One region of the Pseudomonas sp. PP3 genome, then DNA from elsewhere that is predicted to be linked to it. Evidence: predicted binding sites of a transcription regulator. Region 1 holds the regulator's gene; each other region holds the start of a gene.
The links. The regulator FliA, encoded in region 1, starts transcription of late flagellar genes. The targets are predictions, from matches to a motif close to CTAAAGTTTNNNNNNNNNNNGCCGNTAA.
Positions count from the first base shown of each region.

Region 2: a site for FliA is predicted at 6,456-6,483, ahead of KHO07_RS06525 (methyl-accepting chemotaxis protein). Genes of this name have one in related genera too.
Region 3: a site for FliA is predicted at 5,310-5,337, ahead of KHO07_RS27055 (methyl-accepting chemotaxis protein). Genes of this name have one in related genera too.

Region 1 covers NZ_HG995459.1:1,645,614-1,655,811, forward strand. Annotated here, with positions in the region: gene flhA (flagellar biosynthesis protein FlhA) at 1-504, shown strand, start outside; gene flhF (flagellar biosynthesis protein FlhF) at 516-1,841, shown strand; gene fleN (flagellar synthesis regulator FleN) at 1,958-2,788, shown strand; gene fliA (RNA polymerase sigma factor FliA) at 2,785-3,525, shown strand; gene KHO07_RS07640 (chemotaxis response regulator CheY) at 3,692-4,063, shown strand; gene KHO07_RS07645 (protein phosphatase CheZ) at 4,083-4,871, shown strand; gene KHO07_RS07650 (chemotaxis protein CheA) at 4,926-7,196, shown strand; gene KHO07_RS07655 (chemotaxis response regulator protein-glutamate methylesterase) at 7,246-8,376, shown strand; gene KHO07_RS07660 (flagellar motor protein) at 8,376-9,116, shown strand; gene motD (flagellar motor protein MotD) at 9,129-10,019, shown strand; gene KHO07_RS07670 (ParA family protein) at 10,060-10,198, shown strand, end outside.
Region 2 covers NZ_HG995459.1:1,401,578-1,411,775, forward strand. Annotated here, with positions in the region: gene KHO07_RS06485 (nuclear transport factor 2 family protein) at 1-296, shown strand, start outside; gene KHO07_RS06490 (YciI family protein) at 369-713, shown strand; gene KHO07_RS06495 (RNA polymerase sigma factor) at 717-1,952, shown strand; gene KHO07_RS06500 (LysR family transcriptional regulator) at 2,081-2,935, opposite strand; gene KHO07_RS06505 (multidrug/biocide efflux PACE transporter) at 3,026-3,460, shown strand; gene KHO07_RS06510 (SDR family oxidoreductase) at 3,512-4,270, opposite strand; gene KHO07_RS06515 (LysR family transcriptional regulator) at 4,392-5,288, shown strand; gene KHO07_RS06520 (transporter) at 5,302-6,324, opposite strand; gene KHO07_RS06525 (methyl-accepting chemotaxis protein) at 6,597-8,222, shown strand; gene KHO07_RS06530 (PepSY domain-containing protein) at 8,321-8,626, opposite strand; gene KHO07_RS06535 (glycerophosphodiester phosphodiesterase) at 8,792-9,919, opposite strand; gene KHO07_RS06540 (DUF2025 family protein) at 10,138-10,198, shown strand, end outside.
Region 3 covers NZ_HG995459.1:5,971,402-5,981,599, forward strand. Annotated here, with positions in the region: gene KHO07_RS27015 (SCP2 domain-containing protein) at 1-505, shown strand, start outside; gene ubiB (ubiquinone biosynthesis regulatory protein kinase UbiB) at 502-2,106, shown strand; gene hisI (phosphoribosyl-AMP cyclohydrolase) at 2,275-2,676, shown strand; gene KHO07_RS27030 (phosphoribosyl-ATP diphosphatase) at 2,669-3,001, shown strand; gene KHO07_RS27035 (twin-arginine translocase TatA/TatE family subunit) at 3,027-3,305, shown strand; gene tatB (Sec-independent protein translocase protein TatB) at 3,316-3,771, shown strand; gene tatC (twin-arginine translocase subunit TatC) at 3,768-4,562, shown strand; gene KHO07_RS27050 (16S rRNA (uracil(1498)-N(3))-methyltransferase) at 4,559-5,266, shown strand; gene KHO07_RS27055 (methyl-accepting chemotaxis protein) at 5,378-7,294, shown strand; gene mdoH (glucans biosynthesis glucosyltransferase MdoH) at 7,388-9,958, opposite strand; gene KHO07_RS27065 (glucan biosynthesis protein) at 9,951-10,198, opposite strand, start outside.

The sequences.
Region 1 (10,198 bases):
CTGTCGCAACTGCTCAAGGTTCTGCAAGCGCTGCTGGCCGAACAGGTGCCGGTGCGTGACATACGCAGCATTGCCGAAGCCATCGCTAACAATGCTTCCAAGAGTCAAGATACCGCCGCATTGGTGGCCGCTGTGCGCGTCGGCGTAAGCCGCGCAATCGTGCAAAGCATTGTAGGCACTGACTCCGAGCTGCCAGTGATCACCCTGGAGCCAAGGTTGGAACAAATATTGCTCAATAGTCTGCAGAAGGCAGGACAAGGCTCGGAAGAGGGCGTTCTGCTGGAGCCAAGCATGGCTGAAAAGCTGCAACGCTCGCTGATCGATGCAGCGCAGCGCCAGGAGATGCAAGGTCAACCGGTGATTCTGCTGGTGGCCGGTCCGGTCCGCGCGATGCTCTCGCGATTTGGCCGACTGGCAGTCCCGGGTTTGCACGTGTTGGCTTATCAGGAAATCCCTGACAACAAGCAAGTGACCATCGTTGCGACAGTAGGGCCCAACGGCTGAGGTAGTGGTTTATGCAAGTTAAGCGTTTTTTCGCCGCCGATATGCGTCAGGCCATGAAACTGGTTCGTGATGAGCTGGGCGCTGATGCGGCCATCATTGGCAACCGCCGCATTGCCGGTGGTGTCGAGCTGACGGCTGCCCTGGATTACAAGCTGTCGGCGCTGGCGCCACGCGTGCCGAACATGGAGCTCGAAGACGAGCTGCGCAAGACCCAGTCGCGCATCGTCACCGCCCAGGCCGAGTTGAGCCTGCGCAGCGACGGCGAAAGCGACAACGCCACCAATCGCCAATTGTTCGCCGGTTTGCCGCTCACCGCAGCCGAGCCGCTGATCGAGCCGACCTACGCCGAGCCTCGTCGCCCTGCGCCAGCTCCGGCTCCGGCGGCCGCGATGGATTCCCGGGTATTTGACTCGATGCGTTTCGAGCTCAACAGCCTGCGCGAGCTGATGGAAGTACAGCTGGGCTCCCTGGCGTGGAATCAGCTGCAAGGCAGCAGCCCGGGCCAGGCCAACCTCTGGCGTCGTCTGCAACGTATCGGTTTGTCCGGGCCGTTGTCTCGCGACCTGCTGGCGCTGATCACCGACATTCAAGAACCCCGTCAGGCCTGGCGCATGTTGCTGGCGCACCTGGCGCGGATGATCGCCACGCCGGAAATCGAGCCGCTGGAAGAGGGCGGGGTGATTGCCATGGTCGGCCCTGCCGGCATGGGCAAGACCACCACCCTGGCCAAACTGGCTGCCCGTTACGTGCTCAAGTACGGCGCGCAGAATATCGCGCTGGTGAGCATGGACAGCTACCGCATCGGTGCCCAGGAGCAGCTCAAGACCCTCGGTCGGATTCTCAATGTGCCGGTGACCCACGTTGATCCGGGGCAATCGCTGGTGCAAGCGCTGGAACCCCTGCTGCGCAAGCGCGTGGTGCTGATCGATACCGCCGGCCTTCAGGCCAGCGATCCGGCTCTGCGCATGCAGCTCGAAAGCCTGGCCGGACGAGGCATAAAATCAAAAAATTATCTGGTCCTGGCAACCACCAGCCAGAAACAGGTTCTAACCGCCGCTTATCACAGTTACAAGCGCTGCGGGCTTGCTGGCTGCATCCTGACTAAACTGGATGAAACGGCAAGTCTGGGCGAAGTGCTGAGCCTGGCCATCAGCCATGAATTACCGGTGGCCTACCTGACTGATGGCCCGCGGATTCCGGATGATTTGCATCTGCCGCGTCGTCATCAACTGGTCAGCCGCGCCGTCAGCGTGCAAATGCAGGAAGAACCCAGCGAAGAAGCCATGGCTGACATGTTCGCTGATATCTACCACAGCCCCACCAAACAGGTAGGCTGAGGTAACAATGAATAGTTTTTGTACCTACATCGATGGTCTGCCATGCATTGTTCGGTTTACGAACGCGCAGCCAGTAATGTGGCCTCCGTCTATGCAAGACAAGGTAAAGAAATAACATGGGCAGCATGCATCCCGTACAGGTGATCGCGGTGACCGGCGGCAAAGGTGGCGTCGGGAAAACTAACGTGTCAGTGAACTTGTCCCTGGCTTTGGCTGAACTTGGCCGGCGCGTCATGTTGCTGGACGCCGACCTGGGGCTGGCGAACGTCGACGTTCTGTTGGGCCTGACACCCAAACGTACCCTGGCCGACGTGATCGAAGGTCGCTGCGAGCTGCGCGACGTCCTGTTGCAGGGCCCGGGCGGCATCCGCATCGTTCCCGCCGCGTCCGGCACCCAGAGCATGGTTCACTTGAGCCCGGCGCAACATGCCGGCCTGATCCAGGCCTTCAGCGACATCGGCGACAACCTCGACGTGCTGGTGATTGACACCGCTGCGGGTATCGGTGACTCGGTAGTCAGTTTTGTCCGTGCGGCCCAGGAAGTGTTGCTGGTGGTCTGCGACGAGCCGACCTCGATCACCGACGCTTATGCGTTGATCAAACTGCTTAACCGCGACTACGGCATGAACCGCTTCCGCGTCCTGGCCAACATGGCCCAGAGCCCGCAGGAAGGGCGCAACCTGTTCGCCAAGTTGACCAAAGTCACGGATCGCTTCCTCGACGTCGCCCTGCAATACGTCGGCGCCGTGCCTTATGACGAAAGCGTGCGCAAGGCCGTGCAAAAACAGCGTGCCGTTTACGAAGCGTTCCCGCGCTCCAAGTGCTCGCTGGCCTTCAAGGCGATCGCGCAGAAGGTCGACACCTGGCCGCTGCCCGCCAACCCGCGCGGGCATCTGGAGTTCTTCGTCGAGCGCCTCGTGCAACAAACGGCAGGACCCGTGCTATGACAGCCAGCGGCTACAACCTCTACAAGAAATCGGCACGCGATGCGCAGTACGAGCTGATCGAGCGTTACGCGCCGCTGGTCAAACGCATTGCCTACCACTTGCTGGCGCGTCTGCCGGCCAGTGTCCAGGTCGAAGACTTGATCCAGGCCGGGATGATTGGCCTGCTGGAAGTTTCGACCAAATACGACGCCAGCAAAGGCGCAAGTTTCGAGACGTACGCGGGCATCCGCATCCGCGGCGCCATGCTCGATGAAGTGCGCAAGGGCGACTGGGCGCCACGCTCGGTCCACCGCAATACCCGCATGGTCAGCGACGCCATCCGCTCGATTGAAGCTAAAACCGGCCGTGACGCTAAAGATCACGAAGTTGCGGCCGAACTCCAATTGAGTCTCGACGATTACTACGGGATTTTGAACGACACCCTGGGCAGCCGTTTATTCAGTTTCGACGATCTGTTGCAGGACGGCGAACACGAAGGGCTGCACGAGGATGGCGCGAGTGCTCACCTCGAGCCGTCACGCGATCTGGAAGATGAACGCTTTCAGGCAGCGCTGGCGGACGCGATTGCCAATTTGCCGGAGCGTGAGCGACTGGTGTTGGCGCTGTACTACGACGAAGAGTTGAATCTCAAGGAAATCGGTGAGGTCCTGGGGGTCAGCGAATCTCGGGTCAGCCAGTTACATAGCCAGTGCGCAGCCCGTTTGCGGGGGCGTTTGGGAGAGTGGCGAGCGCGCTGAAGGCAGTGTGGGGGCACTGCGACGTGGCTGGTGGGGTGATGAACCGCGCCGGTCTCGCTTCGTTGTACTCCAGACAGTCATTGAGTGCTTTGCCAGATTGATTGAAATGGCGCGTCCAGGTGCTGGGCGCGTTTTAGTCTGCTTGGAGGTCGAATTGGACAAGAACATGAAAATCCTCATCGTTGATGACTTCTCAACGATGCGGCGGATCATAAAAAACCTGTTGCGTGACCTTGGGTTCACCAACACGGTCGAGGCCGACGATGGCACTACCGCCATTCCGGTACTCAACAGCGGGAGCATCGACTTTCTGGTGACCGACTGGAACATGCCTGGCATGACCGGTATCGATCTGCTGCGCCACGTGCGTGCCGATGAAAAGCTCAAGCACCTGCCGGTGCTGATGGTGACCGCTGAAGCCAAGCGCGAGCAGATCATCGAAGCGGCCCAGGCCGGTGTAAACGGCTATGTGGTCAAACCCTTCACGGCCCAGGCGTTGAAAGAAAAAATCGAGAAGATTTTCGAACGCATCGGTTGAACTGCGCCACGGGGGAGCTATGGGGCATAACGAATCTTCGCAGGGCGATTTTGAATCGACCCTGAAAAAACACGCCGTCGAACTGGTCGCGAGCCTTGAAAAAGGCAGGTTTGGCGATGCTGTGCAATTGATCCATGAGCTCAACCAGACCCGTGACCGCGGCCTGTATCAGGAAGTGGGCAAGCTCACCCGCGAGCTGCATAGCGCGATCGTCAATTTTCAGATTGCCCCGCACATGCCGCAAGCCGAGGAGGTGTCACAGATCACCGACGCCACCGAGCGTCTGGGCTATGTGGTCAAGCTGACCGAGGCCGCGGCCAACCGCACCATGGACCTGGTGGAAAACGCCACGCCGCTGGTCAACAGCCTGGCCGACGAAGCCCAGGCCTTGAGCACGGATTGGGGGCGGTTCATGCGTCGCGAAGTCGGCGCTGAAGAGTTCCGCGAACTGGCCCGGCGCGTCGACGGGTTCCTGGCACGCAGCAGCACAGACAACCGTGCCGTGTCGGGCAACCTCAACGACATCCTGCTGGCCCAGGATTATCAGGACCTCACAGGTCAAGTGATCAAGCGTGTGACCCAACTGGTCACCGAAGTTGAAAGCAACCTGCTCAAGCTCGTACTCATGGCCAGCCAGGTGGACCGCTTTGCGGGCATCGAACATGACCGTGAAGCGATGCTTGCAGAAAAAGATCCACAAAAACATCTCTCTCAGGGTGAAGGTCCGCAGATTCATGCCGATAAAAGAGAAGACGTTGTGTCCGGTCAGGACGATGTGGACGATTTGTTATCCAGCCTGGGATTTTAGCGTTTTAGAATTTTAGGTTTTTTGGGTTTTTAGACCTGTAGGAGCACACCATTAATGAGCTTCGGCGCCGATGAAGAGATCCTTCAGGATTTCCTGGTTGAGGCCGGCGAGATTCTAGAGCAACTGTCCGAACAGCTGGTCGAGCTGGAAAGCCGACCGGATGATGCGGATTTGCTCAATGCAATTTTTCGCGGTTTCCACACTGTAAAAGGGGGCGCCGGCTTCCTCCAGCTCAACGAGCTGGTGGAGTGCTGCCACATCGCCGAGAACGTGTTCGACATCCTGCGCAAGGGTGAGCGTCGCGTTGACTCGGAATTGATGGACGTGGTTCTTGAAGCGCTGGACGCGGTGAACAGCATGTTCAGCGAAGTCCGCGAACGCAGCCCGATCACGGCTGCTACACCGGAATTGCTCGCGGCACTGGCCCGTCTGGCCGAGCCGCAATCGGCCGACGAGGTTGCACCTGCACCTGTCGCCCACTTGGTTGAAGAGCCTGCCGCTGAAAGCGAGTCGGGTGATATCACCGACAATGAATTCGAACAACTGCTGGACTCGCTGAACGCCGTCAAGGCCCAGGCCGAGGCGCCGGCGGCTGCTCCGGTATCGGCCGGCGATGCGGCGGCCAGCGATGAAATCACCGACGCCGAGTTCGAGTCGTTGCTCGACCAGTTGCACGGTAAAGGCCAGTTCGCGGTTGATGCCGTGGCACCGGCTGCCCCTGCCGCGCCGCAGGCTCCGAAAGCCGCGGGCGACAGCTCGGACATCACCGACGACGAATTTGAAGCACTGCTCGACCAGCTGCACGGCAAGGGTAACTTTGCCGTTGATGCGCTGGAATCGGCCATCGCTTCGGTGCCGACGCCTGCCGCGCCAACCGCTGCGGCGGCCGGTAGCGACCTGATCACCGATCACGAATTCGAATCGCTGCTCGACGAACTGCACGGCAAAGGCAAGTTCACTGAAGTAGGCGCGACCGCAGGAACGGCAACCGCTGCCAGCGCAGCGGTGGCGGCGCCTGTCGCCAAGGCTGCGGCACCGAAACCGGTGGCCAGGGCCCCTGAGCCAAAAGCCGAAACACCGGCGCCTGCCGCCGCTGCCGCACCGGCCCCGGCCCGTGCCCCGAGCGCGCCACCGGCGGAAAAACCGGCCAGCGAAGCCGAGACCACCGTGCGGGTCGACACCGCGCGCCTGGATGAAATCATGAACATGGTGGGCGAACTGGTGCTGGTGCGTAACCGCCTGGTCCGCCTTGGTGCCAACAGCGCCGACGAAGCCATGTCCAAAGCCGTGTCCAACCTCGACGTGGTCACGGCCGACCTGCAAACCGCGGTCATGAAGACCCGGATGCAACCGATCAAGAAGGTCTTCGGGCGCTTCCCGCGCCTGGTTCGCGACCTGGCTCGCCAGCTCAAGAAAGAGATCAACCTGGAGCTGGTCGGCGAAGAAACCGACCTCGACAAGAACCTCGTCGAGGCCCTGGCCGACCCGCTGGTCCACTTGGTGCGCAACGCGGTCGACCACGGTATCGAATCGCCGGAAGAACGCGAAGCATCGGGCAAGGCTCGTGGCGGCAAGGTCATCCTGGCGGCAGAGCAGGAAGGCGACCACATCCTGCTGTCGATCTCCGATGACGGCAAAGGCATGGACCCGAACGTCCTGCGTTCAATCGCGGTGAAACGCGGTGTGATGGACAAGGACGCCGCCGATCGCCTGAGCGACACCGAGTGCTACAACCTGATTTTTGCACCGGGCTTCTCGACCAAGACCGAGATCTCCGACGTGTCGGGTCGTGGCGTGGGCATGGACGTGGTGAAAACCAAGATTTCCCAGCTCAACGGTTCGATCAACATTTTCTCGGCCAAGGGCCAGGGATCGAAGATCGTCATCAAGGTGCCGTTGACCCTGGCAATCATGCCGACGCTGATGGTCATGCTCGGCAACCAGGCGTTCGCGTTCCCGCTGGTGAACGTCAACGAAATCTTCCACCTCGACCTGTCGACCACCAACGTCGTGGACGGCCAGGAAGTGGTGATCGTGCGGGACAAGGCACTGCCATTGTTCTACCTCAAACGCTGGCTGGTCAGCTCCGCCGCTCACGAAGAGCAGCGCGAAGGCCATGTGGTGATCCTTTCGGTGGGCACCCAGCGGATCGGCTTCGTCGTCGATCAACTGGTGGGCCAGGAAGAAGTCGTCATCAAGCCATTGGGCAAAATGCTCCAGGGAACCCCGGGCATGTCGGGCGCCACCATCACCGGTGACGGTCGCATTGCGCTGATTCTCGATGTTCCGAGCATGCTCAAGCGTTACGCCGCACGGCGTATTTGATTCTGGTGGAGCGGGGCGACTGAGCCTCGCTCCGTCTAACGGAGTGTTTATGGCAGTTAAAGTCCTGGTGGTGGATGATTCGGGGTTTTTCCGCCGCCGCGTCTCGGAAATTCTTTCAGCGGATTCGAATATCCAGGTCGTCGGCACGGCGACCAACGGAAAAGAGGCGATCGATCAGGCACTGGCCCTCAAGCCGGACGTGATCACCATGGACTACGAAATGCCCATGATGGACGGCATCACGGCGGTGCGGCACATCATGCAGCGCTGCCCGACCCCGGTCTTGATGTTTTCCTCGCTGACCCACGAAGGCGCCCGGGTGACCCTCGATGCGCTGGACGCCGGCGCGGTGGACTTCCTGCCGAAGAATTTCGAAGACATCTCGCGCAACCCCGAGAAGGTCAAGCAACTGCTGTGCGAAAAGATCCTGAGCATCTCGCGCAGCAATCGTCGCGTCAGCACTTACAGTGCACCGGCTCCTGTGGCCGCTCCCGCTCCGACACCTGCGCCTTCGAGCGTCGGCAGTTACGGCAGCAGCGCGCCTGTACGCCCGGCGCCGACACCTATTGCGCCGCGTCCCCATGCGCCGACGGTGTCGTCGCCCGCGCCGAAACGCAAAGCCTACAAACTGGTGGCCATCGGCACGTCCACGGGTGGTCCGGTTGCCTTGCAGCGGGTCCTGACCCAGTTGCCGGCCAACTTTCCGGCGCCGATCGTACTGATCCAGCACATGCCCGCCGCCTTCACCAAGGCGTTCGCCGAGCGCCTGGATAAACTGTGCCGCATCAGCGTCAAGGAAGCCGAGGATGGCGACATCCTGCGTCCGGGCCTGGCCCTGCTCGCGCCGGGCGGCAAGCAAATGATGATCGATGGTCGTGGCGCGGTGAAAATCCTGCCGGGCGACGAGCGCTTGAACTACAAACCGTGCGTCGATATCACCTTCGGTTCGGCGGCCAAGTCCTACGGTGACAAAGTTCTGGCGGTCGTGTTGACCGGCATGGGCGCCGACGGTCGCGAAGGCGCGCGCCTGCTCAAGCAGGGCGGCAGTTCGATCTGGGCACAGGATGAAGCCAGTTGCGTGATCTACGGCATGCCGATGGCTATCGTCAAAGCTGAACTCGCCGACGCGGTGTACAGCCTGGACGATATCGGCCGGCACATCGTCGAGGCGTGTATCTGATGGATGTTCTGAGCCTTATCGGCATCATCATGGCGTTCGTCGCCATCATCGGTGGCAACTACCTCGAAGGCGGCCATCTCGGTGCACTGGCCAACGGCCCGGCGGCCTTGATCGTACTCGGCGGGACCGTCGGCGCGGCCCTGCTGCAATCTCCGATGAGCGCCTTCAAGCGTGCCATGCAGATTCTGGCGTGGATTCTGTTTCCGCCGCGTGTCGACCTGGCCGGTGGCATCGATCGCGTCGTCAACTGGAGCCTGACTGCTCGCAAGGAAGGCTTGCTGGGCCTGGAAGGAGTAGCCGACGCCGAATCCGACAATTACTCGCGCAAAGGCCTGCAACTGTTGGTGGACGGCGCCGAGCCGGAAGCGATCCGCAGCATTCTCGAAGTGGATTTCTACACCCAGGAAAGCCGCGATATCGAAGCTGCCAAAGTCTTTGAGAGCATGGGCGGTTATGCGCCGACCATCGGTATCATCGGTGCGGTCATGGGCCTGATTCACGTCATGGGCAACCTCGCCGATCCATCGCAACTGGGCAGCGGTATCGCCGTGGCGTTCGTCGCCACCATCTACGGCGTAGCCAGTGCCAACCTGGTGCTGCTGCCGATTGCCGCCAAACTCAAATCCATTGCGTTGCGCCAATCGCGTTATCGCGAAATGTTGTTGGAAGGGATCCTGTCGATCGCCGAAGGTGAAAACCCACGCTCCATTGAGTTGAAGCTGCAAGGCTTCATGGACTAAGGGAATAACCTCATGGCTCGTCGTCGACATCAGGAAGAACACGTTAACCACGAGCGCTGGCTGGTGTCCTACGCGGATTTCATCACGTTGCTGTTCGCTTTTTTCGTGGTGATGTACTCGATCTCTTCGATCAACGAAGGCAAATATAAAGTCATTTCCGAGGCGCTGATCGGCGTCTTCACCGACAGCGATCGCGCGCTCAAGCCGATCCCCATCGGCGAAGAGCGACCGAAAACCGTGACCCCGGCCAAGCCGCTGGTCAAGGACAGTGAGCAGGTGGACGCCGGGGTTGCCGGCGCCAGCGATCCGCTGAAAAGCATCGCCGACGACATCAGCGCCGCGTTCGGCGACCTGATCAGCTCCAACCAGATGACGGTGCGCGGCAACGAGTTGTGGGTCGAGATCGAGCTTAACTCCAGCCTGTTGTTCGGCAGCGGCGATGCCATGCCCAGCGACATCGCCTTCAATATCATCGACAAGGTCGCGGCCATCCTGAAGCCGTTCGACAACCCGATCCACGTCGAAGGCTTCACCGACGATCAGCCGATTCGAACCGCGCAGTACCCGACCAACTGGGAACTGTCATCGGCGCGCTCGGCCAGCATCGTGCGCATGCTGGCGATGCAAGGGGTGAACCCCGGTCGCCTGGCATCGGTGGGCTACGGCGAGTTCCAGCCGGTCGCCAATAACGCCACGGCGGAAGGCCGGGCGCGCAACCGTCGCGTGGTACTGGTGGTGTCGCGCAATCTCGATGTACGCCGCAGCCTGACGGGTACCGGTACTGCGAATGCGCAACCGGATGCCGCGTTGAAGCGTGCTGGCACACAAACTGCACCGACCCCGGTCAAGTCGCCGGTACGAGAGAGCGCCGTCAATTCTCCGTCACCCGCATTAACACGTTGAGCTATTTCCCGGTCGACACCGACCGGGTGGAACAATCCGAATGAGAGTCTGGGCAGTCGCCAATCAAAAGGGTGGTGTCGGTAAAACCACTTCCTCCATCGCTTTAGCCGGTTTACTGGCCGAGGCGGGCAAGCGCGTGGTCGTGGTCGACCTGGACCCCCATGGCTCGATGACCAGCT
Region 2 (10,198 bases), 240 kb from region 1:
AATTCAAGGGCAAGCCCGCCTACCGCGCCCATTGGCAGGAATGCATGCAAATGTGCCCCGGCCCGCACATCTTCGAGTTCCACGAGGTCACCATCGAGCCGTCTCAGGAAATCGCTTTCGCTCACTGGCTGGCGCATTGTGGTGGCACCAATGAGAAAGGCGAAACCCAGGCCTGCTGGATGCGCGTCTCGCAGTGCTATCGTCAGGCAGCCGGGTTGTGGCAGATCGTTCATGAACACTGGTCGGCGCCGTTCGACATGCAGACCGGCGCACCGCTGTTCGACCTCAAGCCCTGAAGTTTTTTATCGCAAACAGCGCCAAAGTGCCGACCCGCGGCCATCGTTGTTCCGTTCGATAAGGAGAGCGTGATGAAGTATTTATGCCTGGTCTACAGCGATGAGCATTTGCTGCATTCGTTGCCGGAAAGCCCGCACGATTCTGAGTGCATGGCTTATGCCGAGTCGATCCAGGGCAGCGGCCGGATGGTCGCCGCCGAGGCGCTGGAGTCCGTGCAGACCGCCACCACGGTGCGCATGCGCAACGGCAAAATGTCGATCACCGACGGCCCGTTCGCCGAAACCAAGGAGCAATTGGCCGGGTTCTACCTGATCGATGCCAAGGACCTCAACGAAGCGATCCAGGTGGCCGGGAACATCCCGGCGGCGCGGGTCGGCAGCGTTGAAGTGCGCCCCGTGCGCCAGCTGAATCCTTGAATGATGGTGGTTGCGGCGGTCAAGGCGCGGGTCGAGCAGGTTTATCGTGAAGAGTCGCGGCGGATTCTGGCGACATTGATTCGCTTGCTCGGCGACTTCGACCTCGCCGAAGAGGCCTTGCACGAGGCGTTCTTCGTCGCGGTCGAGCGCTGGCAACGGGACGGCGTGCCGGATAACCCGCGCACCTGGCTGGTGTCCACCGGGCGTTTCAAGGCCATCGACGTGCTGCGTCGACGTGCGCGGTTCAATGCTTCGCGGCCATTGTTGCTGGCGCAACTGGAAGAACTGGAGCAGGCCGACTGGAGTGACGAAGACGTGGAAGACGATCGCTTGCGCCTGATCTTCACCTGTTGTCACCCGGCATTGGCAGCGGATGCCCAGGTGCCGCTGACCCTGCGGGAAGTCTGCGACCTGACCACGGAAGAAATCGCCCGGGCCTTTCTCTCGGCGCCGGCGACCATCGCCCAGCGCATCGTGCGTGCCAAGGCAAAAATCCGTGACGCAAAAATCCCCTATCAAGTGCCCTCCCTGGCGGAACTGCCCGAACGCCTCGACAGCGTGCTGCGGGTGATTTATCTGGTGTTCAATGAGGGTTACTCCGCGTCCATCGGCGCACAAGTGACCCGCGAAGACCTGACGCGCGAGGCGATTCGCCTCGGCCGGTTATTGATGGAGTTGCTGCCGGAACCGGAGGTCATGGGCTTGCTGGCCATGATGCTGTTGCACGAGTCGCGGCGGGTGGCCAGAACCTGCGCGAACGGCGAGTTGGTTTTGCTGGATGAACAGGACCGAACGCTGTGGGACGGCGAAATGATTGCCGAAGGTTGCAGCTTGGTGGAAAGGGCACTGAGCAGCCGCCGATTCGGTCCGTATTGCCTGCAAGCGGCGATTGCCGCAGTACATGCCGAAGCGCCGTCGGTGGATGAAACCGATTGGGAGCAGATCGTCGGGCTGTATGACGTGTTGCTGCGGGCGGTGCCTTCGCCGGTGATCGAGTTGAACCGGGCGGCGGCGATTTCCAAGCGCGATGGGCCGATGGCGGGGTTGATCCTGGTGGAGGCGATTCTGGCGCGCGGTGATCTATTGGATTACCACCTGGCGCATTCGGCTCGGGCGGAGTTTTGTCGGCAGTTGGGGCGGGTGGAACAGGCGCGGGAGGCGTATGAGCGGGCCTTGGCGTTGACGCAGCAAGCGCCGGAGCGGCGGTTTATCGAGGGCCGGCTCAAGGCGTTAAATTGATGTGAGCGCACTGGCCCTATCGCGGGCAAGCCCGCTCCCACCGTGTCGGGTGGTGTTTCATCAATTTGCGACCAATACAAAAACCTGTGGGAGCGGGCTTGCCCGCGATGAGGTCAGTAGATTCACCACTATTCCAGCATCTTTCCCAGCAACCAACTCCCCGCCGGCCCCGGCGGATGCAGCCGCGACCACAGCGCATCCACTGACACCGTTTTCGGCCAGCCGCGCACCTGCAGCTCTTGCAAGGTCCCCGGCCCGAAACGTGCCACCAGCCAGCGCGGCAACGGCGCCCAGCCAAAACCGCCCTGAGCCATTTCCAGCAGCATCAAATAACTCGGCGCCGACCAGACGCGGCCCTTCGCCCGGCTCTCATACGGGTTGACGATGGTCGCCAGGCGCAATTCGCGGTGTTGCTGCAGCACCTCCTGATCAATCTGATCCAGCGTGGCCAACGGATGCTGCGGCGACACGAACAGGGCGATTTCCGTGCGTTCGTCCACCGTCGAGTTGACCAGGTCCGGTGGATAGCTGTCCTGCATTTCTGCAAAGGCAATCTGCGCCCGGCCGCTTTGCACCAGCGCCACCAAGTCATCGCATTCGGCGATCAGGCATTCAAGCTCCAGGTCCGGATAACGCTGCTCGAACGCACTGAGCGAAGCTTCGAAGCGGTCGGATTGATAGGTGTCGGAAAGCGCCACAGTCAGTTTCGCCTCGACCCCTTGGGAGAGTTGGCTGGCGGTCATTTCCAGACGACTGGTGGCGGCCAGAATCTCCTCGGCCCGTTGCAGCACCACGCGCCCGGCCGGCGTCAGCCCGGGTTTGCGGCTGCTGCGGTCGAATAACGTCAGGTTCAGGTCGATCTCCAGGCTGGCCACTGCCGCGCTGATGGTCGACTGACTACGGCCCAGCTTGCGCCCGGCGGCGGAAAAAGAACCCTGGGTGGCGGCTTCGACAAACGCCAGCAGCACTTCATGCGAGGCCATGAACTATCGTCTTGATCGATGGTTATTGGTTATGAAGTATCGGTCGGACGGCGGATCATGGCAACCATCGTCACCCAAGGGAGTCAGGCCATGAGCGCCAACAAATCCATCACTGAACGTATCTTCCAGGCCATCGGCTTCGAATTGCTGGCCATTCTGATCTGTACCCCGTTGCTGGCCTGGATCATGGACAAACCGATGCTGGAAATGGGCGCCGTCACCGTGGTCATCGCCGTCTTGGCGCTGGCCTGGAACGTGGTCTTCAACGGCCTGTTCGACCGGGTGCTCAAGCGTTTCGCCATTGCCCACAACGCCTGGGTCCGTGTGGTGCACGCGATGTTGTTCGAAGGCGGACTGGTTGCCCTTGGCGTGCCGTTGATTGCGTGGTGGCTGAACGTCAGCCTGTGGCAAGCGTTCCTGCTGGATATCGGGGTGCTGCTGTTTTTCCTGCCGTACACCTACGTTTATCACTGGGCGTATGACGTGGTGCGCGAGCGGGTGCTGTTGAACCGGGTGGTTTGTTGAGGTGTGGAGAGGGAGCAAGCTCCCTCTCCACAGGGTTGTGCTGGCAGCGACTTACAAGAACATCCCGCCCGACGCTTCAATTCGCTGCCCGTTAATCCACTGGCTCCCCGGTGCGACCAGCAAGGCAATCGCGGCGCCAATATCGTCAGGCCGACCGGCGCGACCCAACGCCGTGTTGCCCGCCACCATCTTGTTCACCTCGGCGTTATCACGCACGGCGCCGCCACCGAAATCGGTTTCGATCGCACCGGGGGCAAGGATATTCACGCTGATGTTGCGTGCACCCAGCTCCTTGGCCTGGTAACGCGTCAGCACTTCCATCGCACCTTTCATCGCTGCATAGGCGCCGTAGCCCGGCAGACTGAAACGAGCCAGACCGCTGGAAATATTGATGATGCGTCCGCCGTCATTGAGCAATGGCAGCAGTGTTTGCGTGAGGAAAAACGGCCCCTTGAAATGGATATTCACCAGCAGGTCGAACTGTTCGACGGTGGTGTCGACGAAATTCGCATGCATGCCGATCCCCGCGTTGTTGATCAGGAAGTCGAAGTGCTCGCGGTCGAACTGGTCGCGCAAGACAGTCGCCAGTTGAGTGGCGAACGCGGCGAACTGCTCACTCTTGCCGACGTCGAGTTGCAGCATGGCCGCACGGCCACCGAGGCTTTCAATTTCGGCGACCAACGCCTGGGCCTCATCGGCGCGGCTGTTGTAGGTGCCGATGATGTCGACGCCCTGGGCGACCAGATGCAAGGCAGCGTTCTTGCCAAGGCCACGGCTGGCGCCGGTGATGAGTGCGATTTTACGGGTCATGGGACTTCCTCAAGTGCAGTGGACAGTGGGTGTGAGGAAGTTTATTTATCCGCTACAGAGTGATAAATATGCGCAAACCGGAATCACTGGTCGGTTTAGTCGAACAATAAAGGTCAGGCCCATGAACAAGCTGGAACTGCTGCGCACCTTCGTCCGGGTCAGCGAGATGTCGAGTTTCACCCTCGCCGGGGAAAGCCTGGGTCTGCCCCGATCGACGGTGTCCGAGCATGTGCAGGCACTGGAAGCCTTGCTGGGTACGCGCCTGTTGCAGCGCACCACGCGCAAGGTCCAGGCGACCCAGGACGGTTTGGTGCTGTACGAGCGCAGCAAGGACCTGCTGTCGCACATGGATGAAATCGAAGGCCTGTTCCGTCAGGACGAAGCCACCTTGGTGGGGCGCATTCGGGTCGATATGCCGAACATTCTGGCCCGGCGCGTGGTGATGCCGCGCCTGCCGGAGTTCACGGCGCGTCACCCGCTGCTTGAGCTGGAAATCAGCAGCACCGACCGGCGGGTAGACCTGCTCGGTGAGGGTTTCGATTGTGTGGTGCGGGTGGGGGCGCAACCGGATCAATCGGTGGTTGCGCGGCATCTGTGCGACTTCGCCATGGTCAACTGCGCCAGCCCCGGGTATGTGCAGCGCTACGGCATGCCGCAGACGCTGGAAGATCTGGCGCAGCATCGGCTGGTGCATTACGTGGGCGTGCTGGGCGCGCGTTCGGAAGGTTTTGTCTATGAGGTCGATGGCAAGGTGCAGCGGCTGCCGATGGCCGGCAGCATCACGGTCAACAGCACCGACGCCTATGAGTCGGCGTGCCTGGGTGGTTTTGGTCTGATCCAGGCGCCGCGAATGGGCATGCGCAAACATCTGCTGGGCGGGGAATTGGTCGAGGTGTTGCCGCAGTTCAACGCGCCGTCCATGGAGGTGTCACTGCTCTACGCCCGCCAGCGGCATTTGCCGTTGCGGGTGAGGGCGTTCATGGATTGGTTGGGGCAAGTGGTTCAGTCAGCCTCATAAGCTGCGGGAACGTTCAATAATCCTGGCGCTTACGAAACGCCCAACGCCCGGCAATCACGGTAAACGTCGCCACCAGCGCCACCAGAATCCAGAACCCTTCCGGATCCTGGGATAGCGGCACCCCGCCCACGTTCATGCCGAAAAAACCGGCAATGATGTTGATCGGCAACGCCAGCACGGTCACCACCGTCAGGGTGAACAGCGTGCGGTTGCTCTGCTCGTTGAGGTTGGCGGCGATTTCTTCCTGCAGCAGCTTGATGCGCTCACCGAGCGCCGTCAGGTCGTTGATGATCAGCGCGAACTCCTCGGTGGATTTGCGCAGCTCCTTGACGTCTTCCTTTTGCAACCACGGCGGCGGGCGATTGAGCAGGCGCAGCAGCGACCCCGGTTCCAGTGCCAGCAAGCGTTGCAGGCGCACCAGCACCCGTCGGTTGGCGCCCAGTTCGGCACGGTTGGTCGACAGGCGCGAGGAGAGCAATTCATCCTCGATCTGATCGACACTCTGGCTGGTCTTGCGCACGATCTGCGTCAGCACTTCACCCTGGTCGCGCAGCAAATGCACCAGCAATTCCAGTGGCGAACGAAAGCACTCGCCGGCCTTCACCGAGGAACGCAACTTGTCCACCGAATGCAGCGGTTGCAGGCGCGCGCTGATGATCAACCGACTGCGCGCGCACACCCACAACGTCGAGACATCCGACGAGACCATGCTGCTGAGGTTGAACACCACGTCGTTGACCACCGCCAGCAACGCCGAGTCGACATGCTCGATGCGCGTCGACCGAGAACCTTCATGCAAGGCTTCGAAAAACTCGTCGGGCAACTCCAGATGGTTTTTCATCCAGCGCTCGCACGCGGCGTGGGCGAGGTTCAGGTGCAGCCAGAGAAACTGCTCGTCGTCTTCCGGTTGCTGCAGGCAGCGCAAAGCCCTGGCCGAGTCGATTTCCTGGCCGCGCTCGCCGGGGCGAAAACTGAAACCGTAAAGCAGGCCGAACAGATCCGGATCGCGATGGCTTTGATCAATGCTGTGGTTCATGAGAGCTCGCAAAGAGAGGCGCCTGTCGCGGGTTTTACAGGTTCACGTGAGCCGCATCATCGCAAGGCTGGATGACGATTTTGTGACAATTGTGTAGCGCAAACGATTGCTCTGCCGGTGGTCGGATTTGACTCAAGAACCGCTCTGGCACGCCGATTACGCATGGGTTAAGTTGCGCGCCCTCGGCCAAACGCCAAGGTCGTGGACAGGGATGTCCGGACACCTTTCACGCCTACCGGGGCGTGTCTCATTCCTGCCATGAGTACCTTCCGATGTTTTTGCAAAAGTCCCTGAGAGCGCAAATTCTTGCCTTGTTGAGCGGTAGCCTGTTGGCGATGTTGTTGATCGCCCTGGCTTGCTTTCATTTCCTCTCCAGCGGCGTTCAACGCTACGCCAGCCTGATCGAAGGGCCATTGCACACTTCGCAATTGATCGACGAAGCCAACCTGCAATTCAAGGTGCAGGTGCAGGAGTGGAAAAACGTCCTGCTGCGCGGCAAGCAACCGGCGGACCTGAACAAGTACTGGTCGCAGTTCGAAGACCGTCAACGCGATGTGCAAAACATCCTCGGCGAACTGGCAGGGCAAAAGGGCATCGAACCGTCACTCAAGTCCCGCATCGAACGGCTGCGTGACGAACATCGACAGTTGGGCGCCGCTTACCGGAAGGGCCGTGATGCTTTCGTGGCGGCCGGTGGCGATCCGGCGGCGGGGGATGCCGCTGTCAAAGGCGTCGACCGTGCGACCAGCGAGCAGATGAGTGGACTGGTCAGCGAACTGCGCAAGCAGGGAGCCGAGCAATCGACGCTGATCAGTGCCAGTGCCGATCGCACCGTGCTGCTGGGGCTGATCGTCATGCTCGCCTCAGGGCTGTTGATCGGGCTGCTGAGCCTGTGGCTGATCAACCGCAACCTGGTCGAGCCGATTCGCCAACTGATCGAATACGTCGCGCAACTCAGCCAGGGCCGCTTCGCCCAGCGTGTCGCCAGCCATCGCCAGGACGAACTGGGCAAACTGGCGATGGCCGCCAACACCCTGCGTGACTTCCTCGCTGAAACCTTCAGCCGTTTGCAGCGCAGTGCGTCAGACCTGGACAGCGCCAGCGGTGAACTGAATTCGATCGCCACCTTGATGGCCGGTGGCACCAACGAGCAATTCAACCGCACCGATCAGGTGGCCACGGCGATGAACGAAATGTCCGCCACCGCCCAGGAAGTCGCCCGCCACGCGGCCGATGCGGCGCGCGCGGCAGACGATGCCGATCAGTCCGCGCAGCAGGGCGAAAAAGTCATGCAGGGCACTATCCACACCATCACGCAAATGCGTGGCGAAATCGCCAACACCGCCACGGTCATCCGCCAACTGGAAACCGACAGCGGGCGCATTGGCAAGGTGCTGGAAGTGATTCGCGGCATCGCCGAACAGACCAACCTGCTAGCGCTCAACGCCGCCATCGAAGCGGCACGCGCCGGTGAAGCCGGGCGCGGTTTTGCGGTGGTGGCCGACGAAGTTCGCAGCCTGGCCCAGCGCACGGCGGCGTCGATCATCGAGATCAACCAGATCATTCAAACCGTGCAGACCGGCGCGATCGATGCGGCGCAGGCGATTGAAAGCGGTCAGGCGCGCAGCGATGAGAGCGTCGAGCAAGTCACCCAGGCCGGCGCCATGCTTGAACGCATCACCCTCGCCGTGGAAGCCATCCGTGACATGAACCGCCAGATCGCCACCGCCGCCGAAGAGCAGACTTCGGTGGCCGAAGACATTTCGCGCAACCTCACCGAAATCACCAGCATCGCCAGCACCAACCTGGACAACGTGCAGCGCACGGAAGCGGCGAGCAACAACTTGCACGGTTTGTCGGGAGAATTGAACGAGGTGACGGCGCGTCTGAGCGCCTGACGAAAACGCCTGGGTACCGATTGGCTTTTGCGCGATCTAGAACCCAGACGCAAAAAAGCCGCACGATCGTTGAATCGTGCGGTTTTTTGCTGCGTGTATCAGTCGTCTTTTTTGTTCTTCAAGACTTCGCCGGTAGCGGCGTTCAAATCCACGTCCCATTCAACGTTTTTCGCGTCGCGCAATTCGACTTCGTACTCGTAACCGTTGAAGTGGTTGTCGAGGTCACTGTCGGTGATCGTGGCACCCGGATGCAGCTTCAGAACGATCTGGTTCAGTTCTTCCAGTGGCTTGATCTTGCCATCCTTGACCAACTGAGGAATCTGGTCGACAGGCACATCAGCCTGGGCCAAACCAGCGGTGAGTGTCAGAGCGGCAGCGGTGAACAGGGCAGTCAAAGTTTTCATGAGCTTCTTTCCTTGGGTGAGCTGTTTAAGTGGGATCAGATTAGCTTTTGTAACTTAATCCACCCTTAAAATTCCCTTTGCCTCGACATTCGCCAGGGCAATGCAAAACCTGTGGGAGCGAGCCTGCTCGCGATTGGGTCGACTCAGTGCTGTGTCAGACGCCCATTAATACCCATTATTCTTCAACACCTGATCAACACTCGCCGCTGCCGGACGTTTATAGAACTTCAACAGCTCGCTGGCGCGGTTGGTAAAGATGCCGTCGACCCCAGCGTCCATGACCTTCTGAAAATCCACCGCATCGTCGATGGTATAGACGTGCACCAGCAGGCCCTGATCGTGGGTGTACTGGTTCATCCACGGTTGCACCAGGTCCGAGTAACTCTGATCGCCGCCCTTGGTCAGCGCAGCGGAAGGGCCGGTACCGATCGCGCCCTGGGCCTTGGCGTAGTCGACCCAGCGCTGGAATTCGGCTTTGTCCTTCGGCGTCTGTTTGGCGTAAAAAGCGGCTTTGTCCTTCTCGCCGGATTCGGCAAACGTCACGTTGGATTTCGGCTCGATGCTGCCTTCGCCCACCCACAGCAGGAGGATTTTCGGTACTTGCGGCATTTCTTTTTGCAGGAGTTCGAGGCTGCTCTTCTCGAAGGTTTGCAGGATCACCTTGCCTTTGCCCTGGCCGACCGCCAACTCGCTCTTCGCCAGTTTCGATCCGGCCGGGCTTAGCCAGCCACGGTCATGGAGTTTGTCCTTGAGGTCGCGCTCGATGCCGGGAAACTGCTTTGGCTCCTTGGTTTCGATGTACAGGCCTGGCTTGTGCAGCGGGTTGCCCTGGGCAATGTCGATGATCTCATCGAGGGTCAGAATTTTCAGGCCCGCGTAGGAAGGACGCGCGCGCTCCGGGTAAGCCGTGTTGAACCAACTGCCGGCATCCAGGGTTTTCAGTTCGGCCATGGTGAACGCATTGGCGGGGCTGTCCTTGCGCTCCGGGAATTTACTGGCGACATCGGTGGTGCGTTGCAGGTTGTCGTCGTGCAGGGCGAACAGCACGCCATCCTTGCTGCGTTGCAGGTCCAGCTCCAGGTAATCGGCGCCGAGGTCCCGGGCCAGTTTGTACGCAGCAACGGTGGATTCCGGTGCATCGAACGAGGCGCCACGGTGGGCGATCACCGCCGGATGCGGGATGCCCGAGCGTGCGGCCAGCGCAGTGGGGCCGGGCTCGCTCGCGGCGTGGGCCTGACCGAGGCCGAGTAACAGACTCAGCAGCAAGGCGCTTTTGGTGAAGGTTGCAGGCATGCTCGAGATCCTTTCGCGATAGGTTCAAAGACGTCCCTTTTAACAACTGAGCGTTGCCAACGCTATCGCGAGACCGACATAAACGTGTTTAAAGCTGATATTCGTCAGCGCTTTTGTGCGCTCGTTTGCAGTACGCTTGGCCGCAATTTCCCCGGCAGAGGGAACCCGTCATCGCCCGCCCTGTGTGTAAACCATCGATCACCCTTGTGAGGTTTACCATGCGCATCACATCCCAGCTCATCTGCCAGGCCGCCGACCAACTCAAAGGCTTCGTCGGCC
Region 3 (10,198 bases), 2.1 Mb from region 1:
CCGCAGCCCGGCGCTGCAATTGTTCATCCTGCCCAGCGACGAAGGCCTGATGCTCGCGTCCCAGTGGGAAACCGGCGCCGATTGCACCTTGCGTGCACCGGCCTCAAGCCTGTTGAAACTGGCGATGAGCAAGGACAAGACCTCGGTGCTGCACGCCCCGGAAGTCGAACTCGACGGTGACAGCGGCGTACTGCTGGAACTGGCGACGATTCTTCAGGACCTGGAGCTGGACTGGGAGTACGAACTCTCGCGCTGGCTCGGCCCCGTCGCCACGCAACTGGTCGGCGGCCACCTGCGCAGCCGCGCCCGCTGGTATCAGCAAGGATTTGCCAGCCTGGGCCAGAACCTGGGCGAGTACCTGGCCGAAGAATCGCGCACCCTCGTCGGGCAGCGCGAAGCCGAAGCCCGTTTCAGTGAACTGGACCGGATCAAACTTGATCTGGAACGTCTCGAGGCGCGTTTCGAGCGCCTTTCCCGATCCCTCGACCCAAGCGATAACGCATGAAGCTGCTTGCCGTCCGCCGTTTGTTGCGCATCCAGCGCGTCGTGATCCGCTACCGCCTCGATGACCTGCTGTTCGCCCTGCCGCTGCCCTGGTTCTTGCGAGCGCTGCGTTATGCCTTGCCGTGGCGCTGGTTCCCGCGCAAGACCCTGGACCTGAGCCGTGGCGCACGACTGCGCCTGGCCTTGCAGGACCTGGGGCCGATCTTCATCAAGTTCGGACAGATCCTGTCCACCCGCCGCGACCTGCTGCCCGAGGACATCGCTGACGAACTGATGAGGCTGCAAGACCGCGTGCCGCCGTTCGACTCGCAGGTGTCGGTCAAGCTGATCGAAGAACAGCTCGGCAAGAAAATCAGCGAAGTGTTCAGCCGCTTCGACGTCGAACCGCTGGCCTCGGCCTCGGTGGCGCAGGTGCACGCCGCGCAGCTGAAAACCGGTGAAGAAGTCGTGGTCAAAGTCATCCGCCCGGGCCTGAAACCGGTGATTGCCCAGGACCTGGCATGGTTGTTCATCCTTGCCCGCGCCGCCGAAAAGCTCTCGGCCGACGCCCGCCTGTTGCACCCGGTGGACGTGGTTCTGGACTACGAAAAAACCATCTACGACGAACTCGACCTGCTGCGCGAGGCGGCCAACGCCAGCCAGTTGAAGCGCAATTTCGAAGGTTCGCCGCTGCTGTACGTGCCGCAAGTCTATTGGGACTGGTGCCGCCCGAAAGTGTTGGTGATGGAGCGCATCTACGGCATTCAGGTCACCGATCTGGCGACGCTGGCCGACCAGCGCACCGACATGAAAATGCTCGCCGAACGCGGCGTGGAGATCTTCTTCACCCAGGTGTTCCGCGACAGTTTCTTCCACGCCGACATGCACCCGGGCAACATTTTCGTCAGCACCGTGAGCCCGTGGAGCCCGCAATACATCGCGATCGACTGCGGCATCGTCGGCAGCCTGACGCCGGAAGACCAGGATTACCTGGCGCGCAACCTGTTCGCCTTCTTCAAGCGTGACTACCGCCGCGTGGCGCAGTTGCACATCGATTCGGGTTGGGTGCCGGCGGAAACCAAACTCAATGAATTCGAAGCGGCGATCCGAACCGTTTGCGAGCCGATCTTCGAAAAACCGTTAAAAGATATTTCATTTGGCCAAGTGCTGATGCGCCTGTTCCAGACAGCTCGACGCTTCAACATGGAAGTGCAGCCGCAGCTCGTGCTGTTGCAGAAAACCCTGCTGAACATTGAAGGCCTGGGCCGTCAGCTGTACCCGGACCTCGATTTGTGGAACACCGCGCAGCCATTCCTGGAGCGCTGGATGCGCGAAAGGGTCAGCCCCAAAGCCTTGATCGGCAACGTGCAGAGCCAGTTCGAACAGCTACCGCACCTGGCCAACATGGCCCGCGACCTGCTCGAACGCATGTCCCAACCCCACGCCTACGACCCGCCACCACCGTGGCACCGACGTCGCGACGACTGGTTCCTGCGCCTGCTCGGCACGGCGCATCTCGCCGGTGGCGCCATCCTCGCCGCGGGTGGTCCCCTGAACGAACTGGCCTACTGGCCGGCCGGGATCATGATGGCGGTCGGTTTGTATCTGGTCGTTCGTCGATAGCATCAATCTGCTGCAAGTTATAAGCTGCAAGCTTCAAGCGCTGTGGTTAGCACTCATGTTTAATTCACGCCGGTAGCCAGGCGTTGCACAATACGAGAGACCGTTACGCACTGGCTTTTACTTGCGGCTTGAAGCTCGAAGCTTGTAGCTGCTTTTCAGGAACCGAAGATGAAAAACTGGCTGGACGAGATCAAATGGGACGCTGATGGCCTGGTGCCGGCGATTGCCCAGGATCACAAGACCGGGCGCGTCCTGATGATGGCCTGGATGAACCGCGAAGCACTGGAACTGACCGCTGCCGAGAATCGCGCGATCTATTGGTCCCGCTCCCGTGGCAAGCTGTGGCGCAAGGGCGAAGAGTCCGGCCATGTGCAAACCCTGCATGAGATGCGTCTGGATTGCGACGCCGACGTGATCATCCTGATGGTCGAGCAGATCGGCGACATCGCGTGCCATACCGGCCGCCAGAGTTGCTTCTACCGCGTCTATGAGAACGGCGACTGGACCACCGTCGACCCGGTTCTGAAAGATCCGCACGCCATCTATTCCGCAGGACACAAACATGAGTGACACTCTCACCCGACTGGCCGAGGTACTGGAAGAGCGCAAAGGCGCCGCCGCGGACAGTTCGTATGTCGCCAGCCTCTATCACAAGGGCTTGAACAAGATTCTGGAAAAAGTCGGCGAAGAGTCGGTCGAAACCATTATCGCCGCCAAGGACGCCGCCATCAGCGGTGACTGCAGCGATGTGATCTACGAAACCGCCGATCTGTGGTTCCACAGCATGGTCATGCTCGCCCAACTGGGGCAGCATCCTCAGGCTGTACTCGATGAACTGGACCGTCGTTTCGGTCTCTCCGGACACGCCGAGAAAGCCTCGCGCCCGTCCGCCTGAATAACGATTAGAGAGGAGCAGCAACATGGGCATTTTTGACTGGAAACACTGGGTCGTCATTCTGGTTGTTGTCGTACTGGTGTTCGGCACCAAGAAGCTGAAAAACCTCGGCACTGACGTCGGCGAGTCGATCAAGGGCTTTCGCAAAGCCATGAACGATGACGAGAAACCGGCCGATCCGACAGCGACCCCGGCCCAACCGGTTCCACCTGTTCAGCCACAGACCACCCAGTCCGTGAATCAGCCGCACACCATTGACGTGCAGGCGCAGAAAGTCGAAGAGCCGATCCGCAAAGACGTGTGAGCACTGACTAATGTTTGGTATCAGCTTCTCTGAATTGCTGCTCGTCGGCCTCGTCGCCCTGCTGGTGCTGGGTCCCGAGCGCCTGCCGGGCGCAGCGCGCACCGCCGGCCTGTGGGTCGGGCGACTGAAGCGCAGCTTCAATGCGATCAAACAGGAAGTTGAACGTGAGATCGGTGCCGACGAAATTCGCCGGCAACTGCACAACGAACACATCCTGTCGCTTGAGCAGGAGGCGCGGAAGATCTTCTCGCCGACCCAGCAGGAGCCAACACCGGTCGAGCACGTGGGTGAGCAGACGATTCACGCACCCGCCCCTGCCGCCGCGCCAACACCGGCCCCTGCAGTTGCGGCTGTCGAGCCTGCGCCCGTTGTTGCTGCAACCCCTGCGGTTGAACCCGTTACACCTGCGGCTGCGCCCGTTGCGCCGGCCCCTCATGACCCAACACTGCCGCCGCGAGCCCCATGAGCGATCTCCCAGAAAACGACCAGCACATGCCGCTGGTTTCGCACCTCACCGAGTTGCGTACCCGCCTGCTGCGCTGTGTAGCGGCGATCTTCATCATTTTTGCCGGGTTGTTCGCTTTCACCCAGCAGATCTACACCTTCGTCTCGACGCCGTTGCGGGCTTACCTGCCGGCCGGCGCGACAATGATCGCCACAGACGTGTCGTCGCCATTCCTGACGCCGCTGAAGCTGACGATGATGGTGTCGCTGTTCCTGGCGATCCCGGTGATCCTGCATCAGATCTGGGGCTTCATCGCACCCGGCCTGTACAAGCATGAAAAACGCATCGCCGTGCCTTTGCTGGTCTCCAGCATCTTTCTGTTCTATGCCGGCATGGCATTCGCCTACTTCCTGGTGTTCCCGCTGATCTTCAAGTTCTTCGCCGCCGCCACCCCGGCCGGTGTGGAAATGATGACCGACATCACCAGCTACCTCGATTTCGTCATGACGCTGTTCTTCGCCTTCGGCGTGGCGTTCGAGATTCCGGTGGCCGTTGTTTTGCTGGTGTGGATCGGCGTGGTCGACGTCAAATACCTGAAGAAAATCCGTCCGTACGTGATCATCGGCTGCTTCGTGGTCGGCATGATCCTGACCCCTCCGGATATCTTCTCGCAGACCCTGCTGGCCGTACCGATGTGGATGCTGTTTGAAGTCGGCATCCTGTTTGGCAGCCTGATCAGCAAACGTGGCGAACACCCGGACGATCAACCGGCTGACGATCACAACGACCAGCCACCAGCGACCCAAGCGTGAACCTGCTGCTTCTCGAAGAGGCCGATTTCATTGCGGCCGACCGGGTGATCCTGCGTGACCGGCGGTTGACCCACATGCAGGACGTTCACCGCTGTGAGGTCGGCGACAGCATGCGCGTCGGGCGCATCGGCGGACTGATGGGTTCGGCCGAAGTGCTGCGCCTGGATGCCACTGAAGCCGAATTGCGCGTCACTCTCGACCAGCCACCACCGGCCAAGCTGCCACTGACCCTGGTGCTGGCCCTGCCACGCCCCAAAATGCTCCGTAGGGTGTTCCAGACCGTGGCGGCCATGGGTGTGCCACGGATTGTGCTGGTGAACAGCTATCGCGTCGAGAAGAGCTTCTGGCAGACACCGTTCCTGGAGCCGGAAGCAATTCGCGAGCAGCTGATCCTCGGTCTCGAACAGGCGCGGGACAGTGTGCTGCCGGAAGTCGTCATCGAGAAACGCTTCAAACCTTTCGTCGAAGACCGTCTGCCGGCCATTACCGAAGGCACCCTCGGCCTGGTGGGCCACCCGGGCAACTACCCGCCCTGCCCCCGCGCACTGAGCGAACCGGTGACCCTGGCCATCGGCCCCGAGGGCGGCTGGATTCCTTACGAAATCGACCTGCTTGGTAAATCCGGCCTGCAACCGGTGCAACTGGGCGACCGTATCCTGCGCGTCGAAACCGCCGTTACAGCACTGCTGGCACGCCTCTTCTAACCCCGCCACAGGGAAACCTGCCTCCCCGCATATCGGGTCGCCTCTACAGATTTCCACTCACTTGCCGATATACCTCCCATAAAACCAATGCATGGTCCGGGAGAATGCAGCATGTACCAATGGCTGGCCGATAAGCTGGGAAACGTAGGCGTAAACCGCAAGTTGGGCGTCGGCTTCGGTCTCGTGCTGCTGCTGACAATACTGATCACCTTTACCGGCTGGACCGGCCTGAGCGATGTGACCAGTCGTGGCGATAAACTCGGTTTCATATCCGAGATCAACGGGCTGACCAAAGACCTGCGCATCGCCCGCCTGGACTACGAAACGCGTCGCGGCGAGCAAGGCCCCGGCGCCGTCAATGACCTGCTGGGCAAGATCGACACCAGCCTGCAAGCTGCTCGCCAGATGATCGAACAGCCCGCCGACATTGCCATGATCGACCAGCAACTGGCCGCCCTCAGCCAGTACAAGCAAGCCTTCGCCGCCATGACCCAGGCCGGCGCCATGCGTGAAGATGCCCGCAGTAAACTCGGCGCCACGGCTGACAACGCTGTCGCCAAAGTCGCTGAAGTGGAGAAATCCATGCTGCAAGGCGACAGCGTGACAGCCTTCAACAGCGTGATCGAGCTGAGCAAACTGATCCAGCAAGCGCGCTTCCAGGTTCGTGGCTACACCTACAGCGGCAAGAGCGAGGCCGAACAACCCGCTCTCGACGCGATCGACAATGCCCTGAAAAACCTCGAAAGCCTGCCGGCGAAACTGCCGGAAGAACACATCGCCAACTTGCAACAAGCCACCGACTCGCTCAAGGCTTACCGTGCCGCGGTCAGTCAGTACCGTGATTCCCAGGCGGCCAGCGCCGAGGCCCTGAAACGCATGGCGGCTCAAGGCGAGATCCTGCTGCAGACCAGCAACAAACTCACGGCCTCGCAAACGCTTGTGCGCGACACCGATGTGGCACACGCCAAGAACATGCTGATGCTGGCCACCGTCCTGGCACTGATCTTCGGTCTGTTTGCCGCTTGGGCCATCACCCGGCAGATCGTGATTCCGCTGAACCAGACACTCAAGGTCGCCGAGCGCATCGCCGCCGGCGACCTGACCCACAACCTGGCCTCCAAACGTCAGGACGAACTGGGCCAGTTGCAACGCGCCATTCAGAGCATGACCCAGGGTCTGCGCGAACTGATCGGCGGTATCAGCGATGGCGTCACCCAGATCGCCAGCGCCGCCGAAGAGTTGTCGGCGGTCACCGAGCAGACCAGCGCCGGGGTCAACAGCCAGAAGGTCGAGACTGACCAGGTGGCCACCGCCATGAACGAAATGACCGCCACGGTGCAGGAAGTCGCGCGCAACGCCGAGGAAGCCTCCGAGGCCGCCGTTGCCGCTGACCAACAGGCCCGTGAGGGCGACAAGGTGGTGGGCGAAGCCATCGCCCAGATCGAGCGCCTGGCCAAGGAAGTCGGCAACTCCACCGAAGCCATGGGCGAGCTCAAGCGCGAAAGTGACAAGATTGGCAGCGTGCTCGACGTGATCAAGTCCGTGGCGCAGCAAACCAACCTGCTGGCGCTCAACGCCGCCATCGAAGCCGCCCGAGCCGGTGAAGCCGGACGCGGTTTTGCCGTGGTCGCCGACGAAGTCCGCAGCCTGGCCCAGCGCACCCAGAAGTCCACCGAAGAGATCGAAGAACTGATTGTCGGCCTGCAAAACGGCACGCAGCAGGTCGCGACCATCATGGATAACAGCCGCATGCTCACCGACAGCAGCGTCGAACTGACCCGCCGCGCCGGTGGCTCACTGGAAAGCATCACCCGCACGGTGTCAGCGATCCAGGCGATGAACCAGCAGATCGCTGCCGCTGCTGAACAGCAGAGCGCCGTGGCCGAGGAGATCAACCGTAGCGTGCTGAACGTGCGTGACGTATCGGATCAGACCTCGGCAGCCAGTGAAGAGACCGCGGCCTCCAGCGTTGAGCTGGCGCGGTTGGGGACGCATTTGCAGATGCTGGTGGGCAGGTTCAAGGTTTAACTGCGCACACAAAGCAACAGGTCGTTGACCGCTCCCAGGTTCTGCGTGGGAATGATCAGGCCATAAAAAAACCCGCTTTCGCGGGTTTTTTCATTACGCCATCTGAGGCTGCACGCTCAACGGTTTGAGCGGTAACAGCGGTGCGTGGGGGTCGGCCTTCACCGACTTGCGCCACGCGCCCAGCCATTCTGGATGGCCTTCGTTCCAGACCTGCTCATGCAAGCGGGCCAGGGCCACCGGATCACTCAGCAGCTGCACTCGTTCGTTGTTGGTCAAGCCTTCAGGACCGACTTTCATCGCGTGGCGCACCCTCTCGACCCGCAGCCATTCAATCGGCTCGGCCTCGCGGTGACGAGAAGTCGCCAGCGAGCACGCCAGGGCGTTCTGCTGTGGATCGACCACCGCACGGATGAAGCCGTCGTTCAGTGCATGCCAGCGGTTTTCGTGGGTGTACTGGTCGGTGGCCAGCAGGGCCTGCGGCGGATTGTATTCCTCGGGGATCAGGAACAGGCTCTCGTCACGGGACTTGAGGCCCAGGCCGACCCGGCTGGAGATCACCGAGACCGGGATCGACAGCATCAGCGAACCCACGATGGGCACCAGCCACCACAGGAAGCTCGGGTTCAGCCAGATCACCAGCAAGGCCCAGAAGAAGCCCAGCAAGGTTTGCGGACCGTGGCGTTTTACCGCTTCGCTCCATGGCGTGGAGTCGTCGTCACGCTGTGGCGAGTTCCAGGTCGCGGCCCAGCCGAGGAACGCGGCCAGTACGAAACGGGTGTGGAAAATCATCCGCACCGGCGCCAGCAGCATGGAGAACAGCATCTCCAGCAGCATCGACAGCGTCACCTTGAACTTGCCGCCGAACTCTTTCGCGCCCTTGGCCCAGATCAGGATGATGCTCAACAGCTTCGGCAGGAACAACAGCACGATGGTGGTCGAGAACAGCGCGATGGCCTTGTCCGGGTGCCATTGCGGCCACAGCGGATAAAGCTGACGCGGCTCAAGGAAGTACTGCGGTTCCATCAACGTATTGACCGCCAGCAGCGCCGTCGACAACACCAGGAAGAAGAACCACAGCGGCGCCGACAGGTAAGACATCACGCCGGTCAGGAACACCGCACGGTGCACCGGATGCATGCCTTTTACCAGGAACAGGCGGAAGTTCATCAGGTTACCGTGGCACCAGCGACGGTCACGCTTGAGTTCGTCCAGCAGGTTCGGTGGCAGTTCTTCGTAGCTGCCCGGCAGGTCGTAGGCAATCCACACGCCCCAACCGGCACGGCGCATCAGCGCGGCTTCAACGAAGTCGTGGGACAGGATCGCACCGGCGAACGCGCCTTTACCGGGCAACGGCGCCAGGGCGCAGTGCTCGATGAACGGCTTCATGCGAATGATCGCGTTGTGGCCCCAGTAGTGCGATTCGCCCAACTGCCAGAAGTGCAGACCGGCGGTGAACAGCGGACCGTATACACGGGTCGCAAACTGCTGCATGCGCGCATACAGGGTGTCCATGCCCGACGCACGCGGCGCGGTCTGGATGATCCCGGCGTCCGGCGTGGCTTCCATCAAGCGCACCAGACTGGTCAGGCACTCACCGCTCATTACCGAGTCGGCGTCGAGAACGACCATGTACTTGTAGTCACTGCCCCAACGACGGCAGAAGTCGTCGAGGTTGCCGCTTTTACGTTTTACGCGACGGCGACGGCGGCGATAGAAGATCTTGCCGAAACCACCGGCTTCGCGGCAGACGTCCAGCCAGGCTTGCTGTTCAGCGACGCAGATGTCGGCGTCGTTACTGTCGCTGAGGACGAAGAAGTCAAAACGGTCCAGATCACCCGTGGCTGCAACCGACTCGAAGGTCGCCCGCAGACCGGCGAATACACGCGGCACGTCTTCGTTGCAGATCGGCATCACCAGCGCGGTGCGCGCATCTTTCGGAATCGGCTCGTCGCCGGCGCTTTTGCCGGAGATGCGGTACTTGTCGTGACCGGTGAGCAACTCGAGGAAGCCCATCAGCGCGGTCCAGAAACCGGCCGACACCCAGCAGAACAGAATCCCGAACAGAATCAGGATGCTGGTCTGCAACGCATACGGCAGCACTTGCGTGGCGGTTTGCAGCAGCGGTTGGTGCAGGACTTCTTCAAGGTCGACGAACGACCAGCCCTGGTACGGCATGATGCCTTTCATGTACCAGCCGGCGACGATGGTCTGGCCGAGCATCAAAACCAGCAGGATATAGCGACGGATCGAACCCACGGTGCGCCAGCGCGCAGCCGGCAGGACACGTTCGTCCTTCGGCGGCTTCGGCGGGTTGGTACGACCGGTCATCCGGCGCCAGCCACGTACCAGGATGTTGGTACGCCACGGCTCGGGCACGACCTTGGTCCGGCGAATTGGCGGAGTGGCCTTGAGGCAAACCCGACCGCTGGCGTCGAGCGCCAGCATTTCGGCGTCCTGAAGCTCTTCGGCGGTGCTCAGGGTCAGGCGCTTGCCCACCGAAGCCTGGGCGGCTTCGGTCGGGGCGTCGAACGTGGAGGACGACAGGCGTTCATGCAGCTCGCTGAAGGACTTGCAGCCCGCGAGTTCCGCGCGCTGCTGGTCGGTCATCGGCAGATGCGCCAGATACTCGTAAAGAGTTTCTGGCTGTACTTGAGAATTACTCATCGGCAGGCAACTGATAGCTCCAGGTCTCGGTCAGGACTTCTTCAGTCGGCGCCGATTCCGGTGTGGCTGGGGCCGCGTCAGCAGCGGCTGGCTGCGTGGCGTCTTTATTGGCCTTGTCCTTAGCATCTGCAACCGGCTTGGCTTCAGCCTGCTTGGCCTCCGCTTGCTTGGCATCCTTGGCTTCCTTGTCTACTTTCTCCTGCTGTTTGGCGGCGACTTTGTCGGCCTTGGCAACGGACG